One region of the Bacillus sp. 5RYD7K genome, then DNA from elsewhere that is predicted to be linked to it. Evidence: riboswitches for the same ligand, from Rfam matches in the RefSeq annotation. Region 1 holds a riboswitch; the other holds the start of a gene.
The links. A riboswitch is a leader RNA that binds a small molecule or an ion and turns the genes downstream of it on or off. The one in region 1 is predicted to bind S-adenosylmethionine.
Positions count from the first base shown of each region.

Region 2: another riboswitch for S-adenosylmethionine. It lies ahead of metN (methionine ABC transporter ATP-binding protein MetN); the one in region 1 lies ahead of ACQE26_RS14375 (2-hydroxyacid dehydrogenase).

Region 1 covers NZ_CP191200.1:2,809,949-2,816,537, forward strand. The annotation lists gene ACQE26_RS14360 (hypothetical protein) at 1-45, shown strand, start outside; gene ACQE26_RS14365 (hypothetical protein) at 91-375, opposite strand; gene ACQE26_RS14370 (molybdopterin oxidoreductase family protein) at 456-2,510, opposite strand; SAM riboswitch class I at 2,657-2,749, shown strand; gene ACQE26_RS14375 (2-hydroxyacid dehydrogenase) at 2,871-3,872, shown strand; gene ACQE26_RS14380 (FGGY-family carbohydrate kinase) at 3,891-5,369, shown strand; gene ACQE26_RS14385 (RbtT/DalT/CsbX family MFS transporter) at 5,407-6,589, shown strand, end outside.
Region 2 covers NZ_CP191200.1:1,645,474-1,652,062, reverse strand. The annotation lists gene ACQE26_RS08200 (carboxymuconolactone decarboxylase family protein) at 1-104, opposite strand, end outside; gene metQ (methionine ABC transporter substrate-binding lipoprotein MetQ) at 197-1,012, opposite strand; gene ACQE26_RS08190 (methionine ABC transporter permease) at 1,026-1,694, opposite strand; gene metN (methionine ABC transporter ATP-binding protein MetN) at 1,687-2,712, opposite strand; SAM riboswitch class I at 2,818-2,924, opposite strand; gene ACQE26_RS08180 (SCP2 sterol-binding domain-containing protein) at 3,036-3,386, opposite strand; gene ACQE26_RS08175 (thioredoxin family protein) at 3,483-3,803, opposite strand; gene ACQE26_RS08170 (toprim domain-containing protein) at 3,812-4,174, opposite strand; gene ACQE26_RS08165 (YusG family protein) at 4,242-4,478, opposite strand; gene gcvH (glycine cleavage system protein GcvH) at 4,533-4,916, opposite strand; gene ACQE26_RS08155 (arsenate reductase family protein) at 4,976-5,332, opposite strand; gene ACQE26_RS08150 (acyl-CoA dehydrogenase FadE) at 5,446-6,589, opposite strand, start outside.

The sequences.
Region 1 (6,589 bases):
TCTCGTATGTTTGGGGTTGAAGAGAGGCAGGGCGGCAAATCTTAATGAACGGGAAGAGAAGAACTCTCTTCCCGCTATTCACGGCAGCTGTTATTCTTTTTCCAGCATGGAAGTCAGCCATTCTCTTAATGCAGTTTTCTGTACATACCGCTTTCCGTTTCTGGTGATATGCGGAATGTCGGAAGTGTCAGGCACGATATGTTTTGCTTCTTCCTTAGTCACGCCTAAATAATAGCCAATATAATAGTGTAAGTCTTTTTCTTTAATGAGAATTTGGTCAGTGTGTTCATGAGGATCAGGTGATTTAAAGTTTTTTAATCCGTCTCCTATGAAATATCCGGCTAAAGCGATGCCAATGCCGGTAATGATATCCATACAGCAAACCTCCAATAAAAGTCATTATGTTTTATACGGTCTCCGCCGAAAGGATTCACCTTCAGTAAGAGCGGGGGAGCTTATTTTTGCTTTCCGATCTTTTCCACCTGCACCTTTCCGGAGAAGAAAACAGCGCCTCCGCCCATATCTGCAAGCCGATCGGGAGTGAGTGAATTGACCAGCTGTTTTTTATCATCCGCGTCGGCCCAAAGACCTTGGCTGACTGCAACGCCGGGAAGCACCTGTTCGCCGACTGAAGCTGTCAATTCACATTCGCCGCGGTTGTTCCAAATTCTCACGGTTTCCCCGTCTTCGATGTTCCGGCGCTCAGCATCTTTTGTATGAATAAAAAGCTTTGGCGCTTTTTCCAGTTTTACGTGTTTTTCATTATTCGAAAATGTCGAGTTTAAAAAGTTATGATTCGGTCCCGGGACAAATAACAGCGGGAAATTATCATCACTCTCAAGAGGGATGTGCGTCGGCAGCGCCGGATAACCGTCCTGTTTCATCTTTTCAGAATATAACTCAATTTTTCCGCTCGGTGTCTTGAGCTTGCCCGGAAAAAGCGGTTTTTTCCGTTTCGCTCTCATGAAAGAATGGGATGAAAGCGAATCGTAATCAATATCCTCGATATACGGATTGGCGGGAAAGTCCAGCGCCTGTCTGATTAATTCTTCATCGGAATCCTGAAGCTCCTGCTCGGTAAAGCCCATCGCCCCGGCAAGCAAACGGAACACTTCCGTATTCGATTTGCTGTCCCCATATGGTTCGATCACCGGTTTTTGCAGCTGAATAAAATGGTGCCAGTAAGACGTGTAAAAATCCGTGTTTTCAAAAGCAGATGCAGCAGGGAGAACGATATCCGCATATTTGGCGGTTTCCGTTAAAAACAGATCGTGAACGACTGTAAATAAATCGTCCCGCTGCAGGCCTTTTCTGACTTTATTCGCTTCCGGCGCAACTACCGCGGGATTGGTTCCGTAAATAAACAAGGAGCGCACGGGCGGTTTTGTTTCTAAAAGAACGCTTCCGAGCCTGTTCATGTTAAATGATCTTGGCTTCCTGCCGTAAAGCAGATCAGGCCGCTGGAGCGCTTGTCTGTTATAGTTTAATACCGCGCTGTTGTGCTTGATTGCGCCTCCCCCGGTGCGGAGCCACTGTCCTGTCACAGCCGGAAGGCAGGCGACGGTGCGGACGATCATACCGCCATTGTCATGGTGCTGAATGCCGTTTCCGATTCTGATAAGGGAAGGGGAGGTTTCCCCGTACATTCTCGCAAGGCGTCTGATATCGTCTGCTTTAACGCCTGTCATAACAGAAACCGTTTCCGGATCATACTGTTTGACATGCGCTTTTAATTCTTCACTGCCTTCGGTGTATTCTGTGAGAAATGCTTCATCGTGAAGGTTCTCGGCAAATAAAACATGCATGATACCGAGAGCGAGTGCGGCATCTGTGCCGGGGCGAATGGGAATAAACCAATCGGCAAGCCGGCCTGTTTGGTTCTTATGTACATCGATAACGACAATCTTAGCTCCTTTTTTCCGGGCTTTTTGAGCAATCATGACCTGATGCATATTCGTGCTGACGGCATTGATTCCCCAAAAAATAAAGAGCTTTGCATGTATGGTCTCTTCCGGGTCAGTACCCGCGCCTTCTCCCATTGTATAGTTATAGCCCTCAGATCCGGCTTTGCTGCAGATCGTCCGTTCGAGCTGGCTCGCCCCAAGTCGGTGAAAAAAACGGCGGTCCATTCCCTCTGCCGCCAGTTTTCCCATATTACCGTAAAAGCTGTACGGGAGAATGCTTTCCGCTCCTTCTTCGGCAATAAGCTCTTTCCAGCGCGCACTGATCGTATTGATTGCTTCGTCCCATGAAATAGGCGTAAACACGGCTTCACCTTTTTCGCCGATCCGTTTTAACGGGACGGTTAAACGTTTTTCATCATAAATGCGCTCAGCCATGTGTCTGACTTTGTTGCAAATATTCCCTGATGTGACGGGGTGATCCGGGTCTCCCTGAATGTTAACGATTTTTCCGTCCTTTTTTGTCACAAGTAAGCCGCATTGATCGGGACAGTCCAGTGAGCACACCGATTTAAAGACCCCGTTTGGCTGTTTTGCAGCAGAATTCATAGCCCATTTCTCCTCTTTTTTTATATTGTAAGCATTATAACATTTCGAAATAGATCGTCAATTCAGAAAAAAAGTGTTGACATCACGGAAAGACTTATCTATGATGAGTTTATTCTTTTAAAAGCCTGACAATTTCATCATTTTATTTTCTATCAAGAGAGGTGGAGGGACTGGCCCTATGAAACCTCGGCAACATTTATTGTGCCAATTCCAGCAAGCGTATGCTTGAAAGATAGGAAAGAATGGTCTATACATATTTGTGCGCTTCAAGCGGATAAAGACGGTATATGAATCTCTTTCCTTCTTCGGGGAAAGAGATTTTTTTGTGAAAAAATTTATGTGAAAAGGATGTTTTGCACCATGACGGTTTTAATTACCGCACCCTATCACGACGAGGGGCTGAAGGAGCTGACAGATCTGTTCGGGCGGACTGTGCACCTGCCGTGGAAGAAGCACGGCCGGGCCTATCGGGAAGATGAATTAATCTGGATGATTCAAGAGACAAACGCGTCGGGGCTTATTACCGAACTTGATGAGGTATCAGAGCGAGTGATTGATATATTGCCGGATTCCGCTTTTATCGGCGTCTGCAGAGGGATGCCGTCTAATGTGGATATCACGGCGGCGACTAAAAGAAATATCCCTGTCTTCTATACACCGGCCCGCAATGCCCAGGCTGTTGCTGAAATGTTTATCGGAAATGTCATTTCGTTTTTGCGCCACACGTATTCTTCTCATCAGTGGCTGAAGGACGGGAAGTGGAATGGTGATTATTTGCAGGCTTACGTCAAATTCAGGGGAAATGAGCTGACGGGGAAAACAGTCGGCCTGATCGGTTTCGGAGCTGTCGGACAGAGAATCGCCCGGCTGTTGACGGCTTTTGACTGCAAGGTGCTGTACTATGACCCCTTTGTCAATCATGAGAACCGGGAGTATGAAAAAACGACGATTGAACGGGTATTTTCTGAAAGTGATATTGTCTCCGTTCATTTGCCGCGCACCGATGAAACCATCGGCCTGATCGGCGCCCGGCATTTTCAATTGATGAAGCAAGAAGCTGTTTTTGTCAATACATCAAGAGCGGCGGTTACAGACAGAAAAGAGCTGCTGCGGGTGCTGAAAGAACGGCGGATTAAGGGAGCGATCCTTGACGTGTTTTATCACGAACCGCCTGAATCTTCTGATTATGAATTGATCTCTTTGCCGAATGTGTTAGCGACTCCCCATTTAGCGGGCGCAACATTTGAAGTGGAGGATCATCATGTGAAGATTTTAAATGAAGCGCTTTTCAAATGGAAACAAGATCAAACCTGCTCAATACGTGAACTTTATAACAAAAGAGAACTTGAGATGGAAGGATAGAAAAAGGAGGAGGCTGTAATGGCTGAACAAAAAGGCTACCTTGTATTTGACATCGGGACTGGGAATGCGCGAGTCGCGGTTGTGACTGCCGGCGGCGATGTGACAGCATTGGAAAGGGAAGACATTGAATATGTGACGGATCCGCTTTATCCGGACGGACGATATTTCTCACCGGAAGGGTTATGGAAGCAAATCAGCGCTATGGCAAGGAAGGTTATTGCCAAAAGCCCACATATTACATTAATCGGAATCACCTCAACAAGCCAGAGGCAGGGAATTGTTCTGATTAATAAAGATAAAAAGGCGTTTCTCGGTCTGCCCAACATTGATAATAGAGGGCGCGAATGGGAGGGAGAGATCGAGTTAAAAGAAGAAGTACATCAGCGCGCCGGACGCCTTCCGAGCGCTTTATTTTCCGCCATGAAACTTGTCGGGTTAAAAAAAAGACAGCCGTCATTATGGAAAGAAGTGAAGTACATCACAAGCATCAGTGACTGGGTGACATTTGAGCTGAGCGGTATTTTAAGCTATGAACCGTCACAGGCTGCTGAAACACTGCTGTTTGACGTAAGGAAAAAGGCGTGGTCAGAGAAATTATGCAACATCTTCGGGGTGCCTTCTGCCATTCTTCCTTCACTCGTCCGATCTGGGACGGTGGTCGGAATGTTAACGTTTAAGAAAGCGGCGGTTCTCGGTCTTTCTGAAAGAGTGCCTGTGATTGCAGGCGGGGGAGACACACAGCTTGCCATCAAAAGTGCAGATGCAAAGCCCGGAGATATCGTCATCGTATCCGGCACAACGACGCCGATTACAAAGATAACAGCGGAGACCGGAACCGAAAGTTTAGAGAATGCATGGCTGAATTGCCATACAGAAGAAGGTCAATGGCTTCTTGAAACGAATCCGGGTGTAACGGGACTCAATTATCAAAAATTAAAATCCATTTTTTATCCGAATGAATCCTACAGCGTCATGGAACGGGAAATCGCCAGTCTGCCGAAACATGATCAAGCTTGTGTTTCAGCGTTAGGCTCCTATTTATCGTCTGAGAAAAACGCACTCGCAAAAGGCGGATTTATTTTTGATGCCCCGCTGTCCCAAAGTTTAAGCCGAGCGCATTTTGTCAAAGCCGCTCTGATGGAAATCGCTTTTTCAATCAAATGGAACTATGAGGCGTTAACACAGGTGTCTTCCTTTTCACAAGATGATGTGAAGGTGTGCGGCGGCGGTTTCCAAAGTGATGCTTTGACGCAGTTTCTTGCTAACCTTCTCCAAAAGAAAATCTATAAGAGAGAAGGCTTCAGCCAGGCATCCGTAATGGGGGCGGCGATGATCTGCAACGAAGCTCTCGGTGTGAAAGAAGAACTTTCGAACCGCATAAAGGTAATTGAACCGGAATCGGATCAGACGGATCTCTTCCAATATGAAGAATGGAAACAGACGCAAAAATTATTTGCGCATTTTCAGCCCAGCGGTGAAAGCCTGACTTGGGGATGAGATGACAACATGAAAGATTGCTGAGGAGGAACAAAAAATGCTTAATAAAATAGGAATTCCGAAACAGCTTGCCTGGGGATTTTTAGGGGTCGTGCTGTTTATGATGGGGGACGGCCTTGAACAAGGCTGGCTCAGCCCGTTTTTAGTTGAAAACGGCTTGACGGTACAGCAATCAGCATCCCTGTTTACGGTTTACGGTATTTCTCTCGCTGTGGCGTCTTGGTTTTCAGGCGTCTGTCTCGAAGCCTTCGGCGCAAAGCGGACGATGTTTATGGGGCTGTTATTTTACGTTATCGGAACAGCCGCGTTTATCGCATACGGATTTGAAAATCTTAATTTGCCGGTGATGTATGTCACGTATTTTATTAAAGGGCTGGGCTATCCGCTGTTTGCCTATTCTTTTTTGACATGGGTGATTTACCGGTCGCCGAAAAGCAAGCTCAGTACGGCGGTCGGCTGGTTCTGGATTGCTTATTGCTGCGGCATGTTTGTATTCGGAGCCTGGTATTCTAGCTGGGCCATCAAATCTTTCGGCTATTTGAATACGCTGTGGAGTTCGATTTTTTGGGTATGCCTCGGCGCGTTTTTTGCTTTGATTTTAAATAGGGACCGCTTTGAAAAGAAAAAGGCAGATAAGCGGGAAAAGGCGCAGGAATTAATGAAGGGAATCACCATCCTTGCTGAAAATCCGCGCGTGCTCTCTGGGGGGATCATTCGGATCATTAACAGCATCGGTACATACGGATTTCCGGTATTTCTCCCAATGCATATGGCGCAGCACGGCATTTCTACAAATGTTTGGCTGCAGATTTGGGGCACGATCTTTCTTGGCAATATCGTCTTTAACTTAATCTTCGGCACAGTCGGCGATGCGTTCGGCTGGAAAAAGACAGTCATGTGGTTCGGGGGAGCGGGCTGCGGCATTTTTACCCTTTTATTATATTATGCTCCTGTTGTATCACATGGGAACTTGCTTTTCGTCAGCATTGTCGGCTTTATTTGGGGAGGGCTTCTGGCCGGATTCGTTCCGATCGGAGCTATCGTGCCGACAGCGGCGGGCAGCGATAAAGGTGCTGCCATGTCTGTGTTAAATCTGGCCGCGGGCCTGTCGGCATTTGTCGGACCCGCGCTTGCCTGGGCGTTTATCGGGCTTGTCGGCACACAAGGTGTAGTATGGATTTTCGCAGCACTCTATTTCGCAAGTGCAATCCTGACAAATC
Region 2 (6,589 bases), 1.2 Mb from region 1:
CCCATCATCGGCATTTTTTGCTCGAATATGCCTAAACCTTCTTTATATTGTTTCAATGCGTCATGCACGCTTTTTCCGTTATCCTGGTATTGAGCCACTGCCATTCCCTCCAATCGTTAACCTTCCTTTTTATTATGGACAGTTCTCCGATTAATACCCGAAAAAAACCCCGGATGATCCATCCGGGGTTTTTGCTTTATTCAGATACAGGAAGCACGGCTCCGTCGTATTTTTTCTCAATAAAGTCTTTGATTTTCTTAGAGTGAAGCACTTCCATAAGCGCTTTGATTTTCGCTGATTTTTCGTCGCCTTTTCGCACAGCGATGATGTTTGCGTACGGGTTGTTTTTCGTTGATTCCACTTGAATCGCATCTTTTAACGGATTCAGTTTGTTTTGAATCGCATAGTTGACGTTAATGAAGACTGCATCGCCTTCTTCTTCATTATATGCTTTCGCCGTTAATTCAGGGGCGATTTTTTTGAATGTCAGGTTTTTCGGGTTTTTCGTAATGTTTTTCGTAGTGGCGTCAATCGTTTTTACCTTCGGATCAAGTGTAATCAGTCCGGCTTTTTCAAGCATCGCCAGCATACGGCCTTGTTCAGCGACGTTGTTTGTCATGATGATGGTCGCGCCTTTAGGCAGGTCTTTCAGTGATTTGTATTTTTTCGTATAAATACCGAACGGCTCAAGGTGAACGGCTCCGGCATTCACGAGTTTGTAATCTTTATTTTCTTTCATTTCCTGTTCAAGGTAAGGAACATGCTGGAAGTAGTTCGCATCCACTTCATTATCAGCTAACGCTTTGTTGTACATTTTGTAATCGTTCAGCACTTTTACTTTTAATGTGTAGCCTTTTTCCTTCAGGAGCGGCTCCGCTTCTTTTAAGATTTCAGCGTGCGGCGTCTTTGTCGCAGCGACGACGATTTCCTTTTTATTTGATCCGTTTGATCCGCAGGCGGCCAAAACTCCCGCGAACACAAGCAGCAGCGCACTTAGTACAATCTTTTTCAATGTAAATCCTCCCTTATCTTTTGTCTATTATATTTGTAATCACATCACCGATGATTTGAATGATAAAGACGATGATGAGTATAAATACTGTCGCTACAAACGTTACATCCGTATTATTGGACTGGTACCCCTCTACATATGCAAGGTTTCCGAGTCCGCCTGAACCGATGGCGCCGGCAATGGCGGTAGATCCGATCAGGGCGATGGCTGTAACGGTGATGCCCGAAATTAACGCAGGCATTGATTCAGGAATCAGCACTTTGAAGATAATCGTCGATGTCTTTGCTCCCATTGATCTGGCAGCTTCGATGACTCCTTTATTGACTTCCCGCAGCGCGATTTCAACAAGCCGGGCATAAAACGGCGCGGAGCCGATAATCAGCGCAGGCAATGCGGCGTTCGGCCCTAAAATCGAGCCGACTAAAATCTTAGTAAAGCCGAGAAGCAGAATAATTAAAATAAGAAACGGAATAGACCTGAAAATATTAACGACCGCCGCAATCACGGTGTTAATGATTTTATTTTCCCATAAGCTTCCCTTGCCCGTTAAAAAGAGCAGAAGACCGAGTATCGCTCCGATGACAAATGAAAAGACTAAGGCGATGACCGTCATATAAAGGGTCTCGTATGTGGCCGTCCACAGCTCGGTTAAATCAACGTTCGGGAACCATTTTTCAAACATTTGTGATCACCTCTGCTTCTACCTGTTTGTCTTTGATGAACCGGATCACGTTTTCTACTTCTTTTTCCTGACCGTCAATATGGATGAATAAAGAACCGTAGGCTCCGTCCTTCGTCTGTGAGATTTTCCCCTGCAGAATATTGACGTCCACCTCAAAGTTTCGGATCATCTCCGTAATGAGGGGCTGCTCGGCGGCCTGCCCGACAAATGAAAGCTGAATCGTTTTTCCTGTCGCGGTTTCCTGCAGAAAATGCTGGATGGTTTCTTTCGTCTCCTCCGGTTCTGTCACCTGCTGAACGAAACGCTTGGTCATCGGTTCGCGCGGGTTTCTGAAAACTTGGAGCACTTCGCCTTCTTCAACGACTTTCCCGTTTTCCATAACGGCGACTCTGTTGCAGATTTTTCGGATGACGTGCATTTCATGGGTAATGAGCACGATCGTCAGACCGAGTCTGTCATTTATATCGGATAAAAGATCCAAAATTGAATCGGTCGTCTGCGGGTCGAGCGCTGATGTCGCTTCATCGCACAGAAGGACTTTCGGATTGTTGGCGAGCGCCCGGGCGATGCCGACACGCTGCTTTTGACCGCCGCTCAGCTGTGACGGATAAGACTTTTCTTTCCCCTCTAATCCGACCAGTTTAATCAGCTCATCGGCGCGGCGGACCCGTTCGCTTTTTTTCACGCCGGCGATTTCCAGCGGAAACATAATGTTCTCCCGAACGGTGCGCGACCACAAAAGGTTAAAATGCTGGAAAATCATGCTGATTTCCTGGCGCGCTTTTCTCAGCCCGCGGCTGCTTACTTTATTTAATTCCGTCCCCGCAACTTCCACGATACCTGACGTCGGCTTTTCAAGGCCGTTCAAAAGACGGATTAAGGAACTTTTACCAGCTCCGCTATATCCTATAATTCCAAATATTTCGCCCTTTTTGATATCAAGAGTGACATCTTGGACAGCATTGACATCCCCATGCTTCGCTTTATAAATTTTTGAAACATTTTGAAGATGGATCAAAGCAATCACCTGCCTTACACTATTCTAAGAAATCTTCCGGTTTTCTACGCAAAAGAAAAGCCTTTCTGCAAAAATGAGCAGAAAGGCTTATTGAAAAAGGCCTTTCTCTCATCTTTCAAAGCAGACCGCTTTGAGTGAATTGGCACCATTTCAACATCGTTGATGGTTGCCGGGCTTCATAGGGCACTTCCCTCCACCTCTCTTGATAAGAGAAAACATATCGTATTTTCGTCCGGAAATTCTTACTGTAGAATAGCACGGCGAATGATAAAAAGTCAATAAAATAAATAATGGAAGCTATTGTCACATAGTAGATTGGCAGTTTACGGCCGTTTGCTGATCGTCTGAAAAAATCCGTTTGTCAGCCAGAGGATGGCCTCCAGCTTCAGCAGGGCCCGGAATGATCCTTTCACTTTGAGTTTTCCGCTTTGGATGAGCTTCTGCAAAGAGACATCACCGTGCAGGAGATGGATGATTTCCGTCTGGTTTCCGTAAAAGGTCAAATTAGATTTTTCCTTTGAAACCGACGTTTTTCTCATTTCTCCCTGTCCGTTAATTGAGACCGTTAAGGCTTCCTTTTCTCCCTGGAATGTAATCAGCAGCGTTGAGGCGTTTAATAGCGGTTTCAAAAACAGATGCTGTCCGTCATTCTCCAAAACTTCTATTTTCTCCACTCGTATAACCTCCCGTTTTAATGGCCATACATACACTTTCTCTTTTTAACGGACAGAACCCTTTATAAACCGCACGACATTTTCCTGTAAAAATTGTCACATCGGGAACGTTTGCGATGTTTTTTGTTTAATCAGCTCATATAAATAAGAAACGGAGCGGAAGGCGTATCCTTTCTCAACAAGTTCTCCGCCTTTAAACAGCAAAAAGCACGGAACGCTCTCAATCTGATAGGCTTTGGCGAATGCGGGGGAATAATTCACGTTGTTTTTATAGAAGGCGGTGCCGGGCAGCATTTCTTCGACGACAGAAAGCATCTTGGACGCCAGCTGGCATGTGCCGCAAAACGGGGTGTACAAATACAGGAGATAGACGTCATCCTGAATCAATTCGAGTTCATTTTCTTGGAGTTCTTTCATTTTGATTATCACCTCAGGTCGTTCTTTTTCAAAAATACAGGGTCTGCATCAAGGCCGGCTCTGATCAGCACAGATGCGAGATGATGGCCCGGGCACGACTCGACTTGCCTGTATGTTCTGTCTATATAGATATGGCGCGCTTCGGGAAGCTCCCGTTTCAGCTGTTTTCTTAATTTTTCTCCGGATTCATCTGCGTCCGTTAATATAAAGACGTCTCTGTCAAACAGGCGGTCCGCCAAATCTTCCAGTTCGGTTTGGCCGATCGTCCCGTTTGTACAGACGATTTCCGCGGGTTCGATGAGCACTTCTCTGACTTTGATTTTATCCGATTTCCCTTCTACGATGATCACCTTTTCATCTTCGTTGTTCATAAGCATCACCTGCCGATTGTTTTAGCGTCAGATTAAAAAAGAAGGCAGTGAAATTCACCGCCAACTGTTAACACCAGCCGTTCTCATAATCGCAATCCACATATTTCGGATCACTGCCGTTTATGACATCGGCTGTTTTATAAAATTTTTGATTCTCAAATGAAAAGCCCTGTTTGAGCTCGTACTGGTTCATGCCTGTCATCTCGCCGATGGCTTCATTTTCATGAAACAAGGAAAACCGGCCGTTTTGAAAGCGGCCCGTGACGTTTTCCGTCACATCGACCTTTTGTTTATCAAAAGCCATATTAGACACCTCCCGTTACAGATAGAATGTCCAAATGGCCCTTTTGCTATCCGATCAGTCTTCCTGTGTCATTTCGTCATACTGCTCGGAAGTCATGAGGTTTTCGATTTCTTTAGCATCAGCCGGTTCCACGACGATCATCCACGCTTTTTCATACGGAGATTCGTTTACGAATTCAGGGCTGTCATCAAGGTCTTCGTTCACTTCCGTCACCGTTCCGTTAATCGGTGCGTACAATTCGGATACGGTTTTGACGGATTCTACGCTGCCGAATGGCTCGTCCGCTTTAATTTCAGCGCCGACTTCCGGAAGCTCGACAAATACGATATCGCCAAGTTCGGCTTGCGCGAAATGTGTAATCCCGATACGGGCTTTTCCGTCCTCAACTTTGACCCATTCGTGCTCTTTGGAATAACGCATATCTTTCGGTGTGCTCATCTAAATCCCTCCAATTTTTTCTTATAATAAGAAGATACCATAATTCTTAGAACGCGGCATTACATCCAATATTTTTCGAATTGGTCTTCTTTGAAGCCGACAGTGACTTTTTCGCCGTCTGTCGTAATCGGGCGTTTCAGGAGCATACCGTCAGATGCCAGAAGGTCAAGCTGTTCATCCTCTGACATATGATACAGTTTTTCCTTTAGGTTCAGCTCGCGGTATTTCATGCCGCTCGTGTTGAAAAACTTTCTCAGCTCAAGGCCGCTCTTTTCATAGAGGTCTTTAATTTCTTCTTTCGACGGAGTTTCCTCCACAATATGTATCTCGTTTATTTCCTTACCGCGGTCTTCCAGCCATTTTTTCGCATTACGGCACGTTCCGCATTTAGGGTACCAGTAAAAATTTAACGACATCTTCTTCACCCCTTGTAAATGATCGTCGTTATTTTAACACAATCACTTGTAAAAACCTATAACGTTGCTTCATGAAAAAGCGCTCCGGATGAAGGAGCGCTTACAGCATGTGATCAGACGATATATTTTTCTTCACGGAAGACAGCGGCAGCCGCTTCACGTTTTTTCCGGATCAGATTTTTCGGTGTCAGGCGCGTCAGTTTGCGCAGCACGGAAAGCATCATGCGGAGGGAATCTCCTTCCTCCATGGCGATCAGTGATTCTTTGGCATGCGCTTCAATATTCTGAAGGGCTTCCTGGGCAAAGATCTCCGTATATAACAGCTTTTGCGCGGCTTTTTCGGCACCGTCCGCCGCAATCGCTTTTTCCGTTCTGAGGACAGCAGATTCCAAAGCGTACACCGCGCTGACGATATCAGCGATGTTCACCATGAGTTCCTGCTCGCCTTCGATCTCTTTTCCGTATTTCTGCGCCGCGAGCCCCGCTGTCAAGAGGGCGATCTTTTTCGCCTGTCTGACAATGTATTTTTCCTGTTCAAGAGGCTCTGAGCCCGGCTCTTCAGGCATCAGCATCATGAGCTCTTCCTGGAGCGCCTTCGCTTTTTCAAAGAGCGGAAGCTGCCCTTTTACGGCTTTTTTCAGGAACGTGCTCGTTACGATCAGGCGGTTGATTTCATTTGTGCCTTCAAAAATTCTGTTGATTCGCGAGTCACGATAGGCGCGCTCCACTTCATATTCCTGCATAAACCCGTAACCGCCGTGAATTTGAACGCCTTCGTCGGCAATGTAATCAAGCGTTTCAGATCCGCACATTTTGTTGAGCGAGCATTCAATCGCGTACTCGGCGATTGACTTTGCGACTTCGCGTCCGTCTTTTTGCGCTTCTTCCGTCAGCCGGCTCATATTATCTTCGAACAAGCCCACTGTTCTGTATACAGAGCTCTCCATGGCGTAAAGCCGTGCCGACATTGTCGCAAGCTTTTCCTGAGTGAGCGTGAAGCTTGAAATCGGCGTTTTAAATTGCCGGCGCTGGTTTGCGTAAGCGGCAGACAGCTCAATCACCCGTTTAGAAGCGCCGATTGTGCCGACGGCAAGCTTGTAGCGTCCGATATTCAGGATATTAAAGGCGATGACATGGCCTTTTCCGATTTCGCCAAGAAGGTTCTCTTTCGGCACTTCCGCCTGATCTAAAATCAGCGTTCTCGTCGATGAACCTTTAATCCCCATTTTTTTCTCTTCAGGGCCTGTTGACACGCCC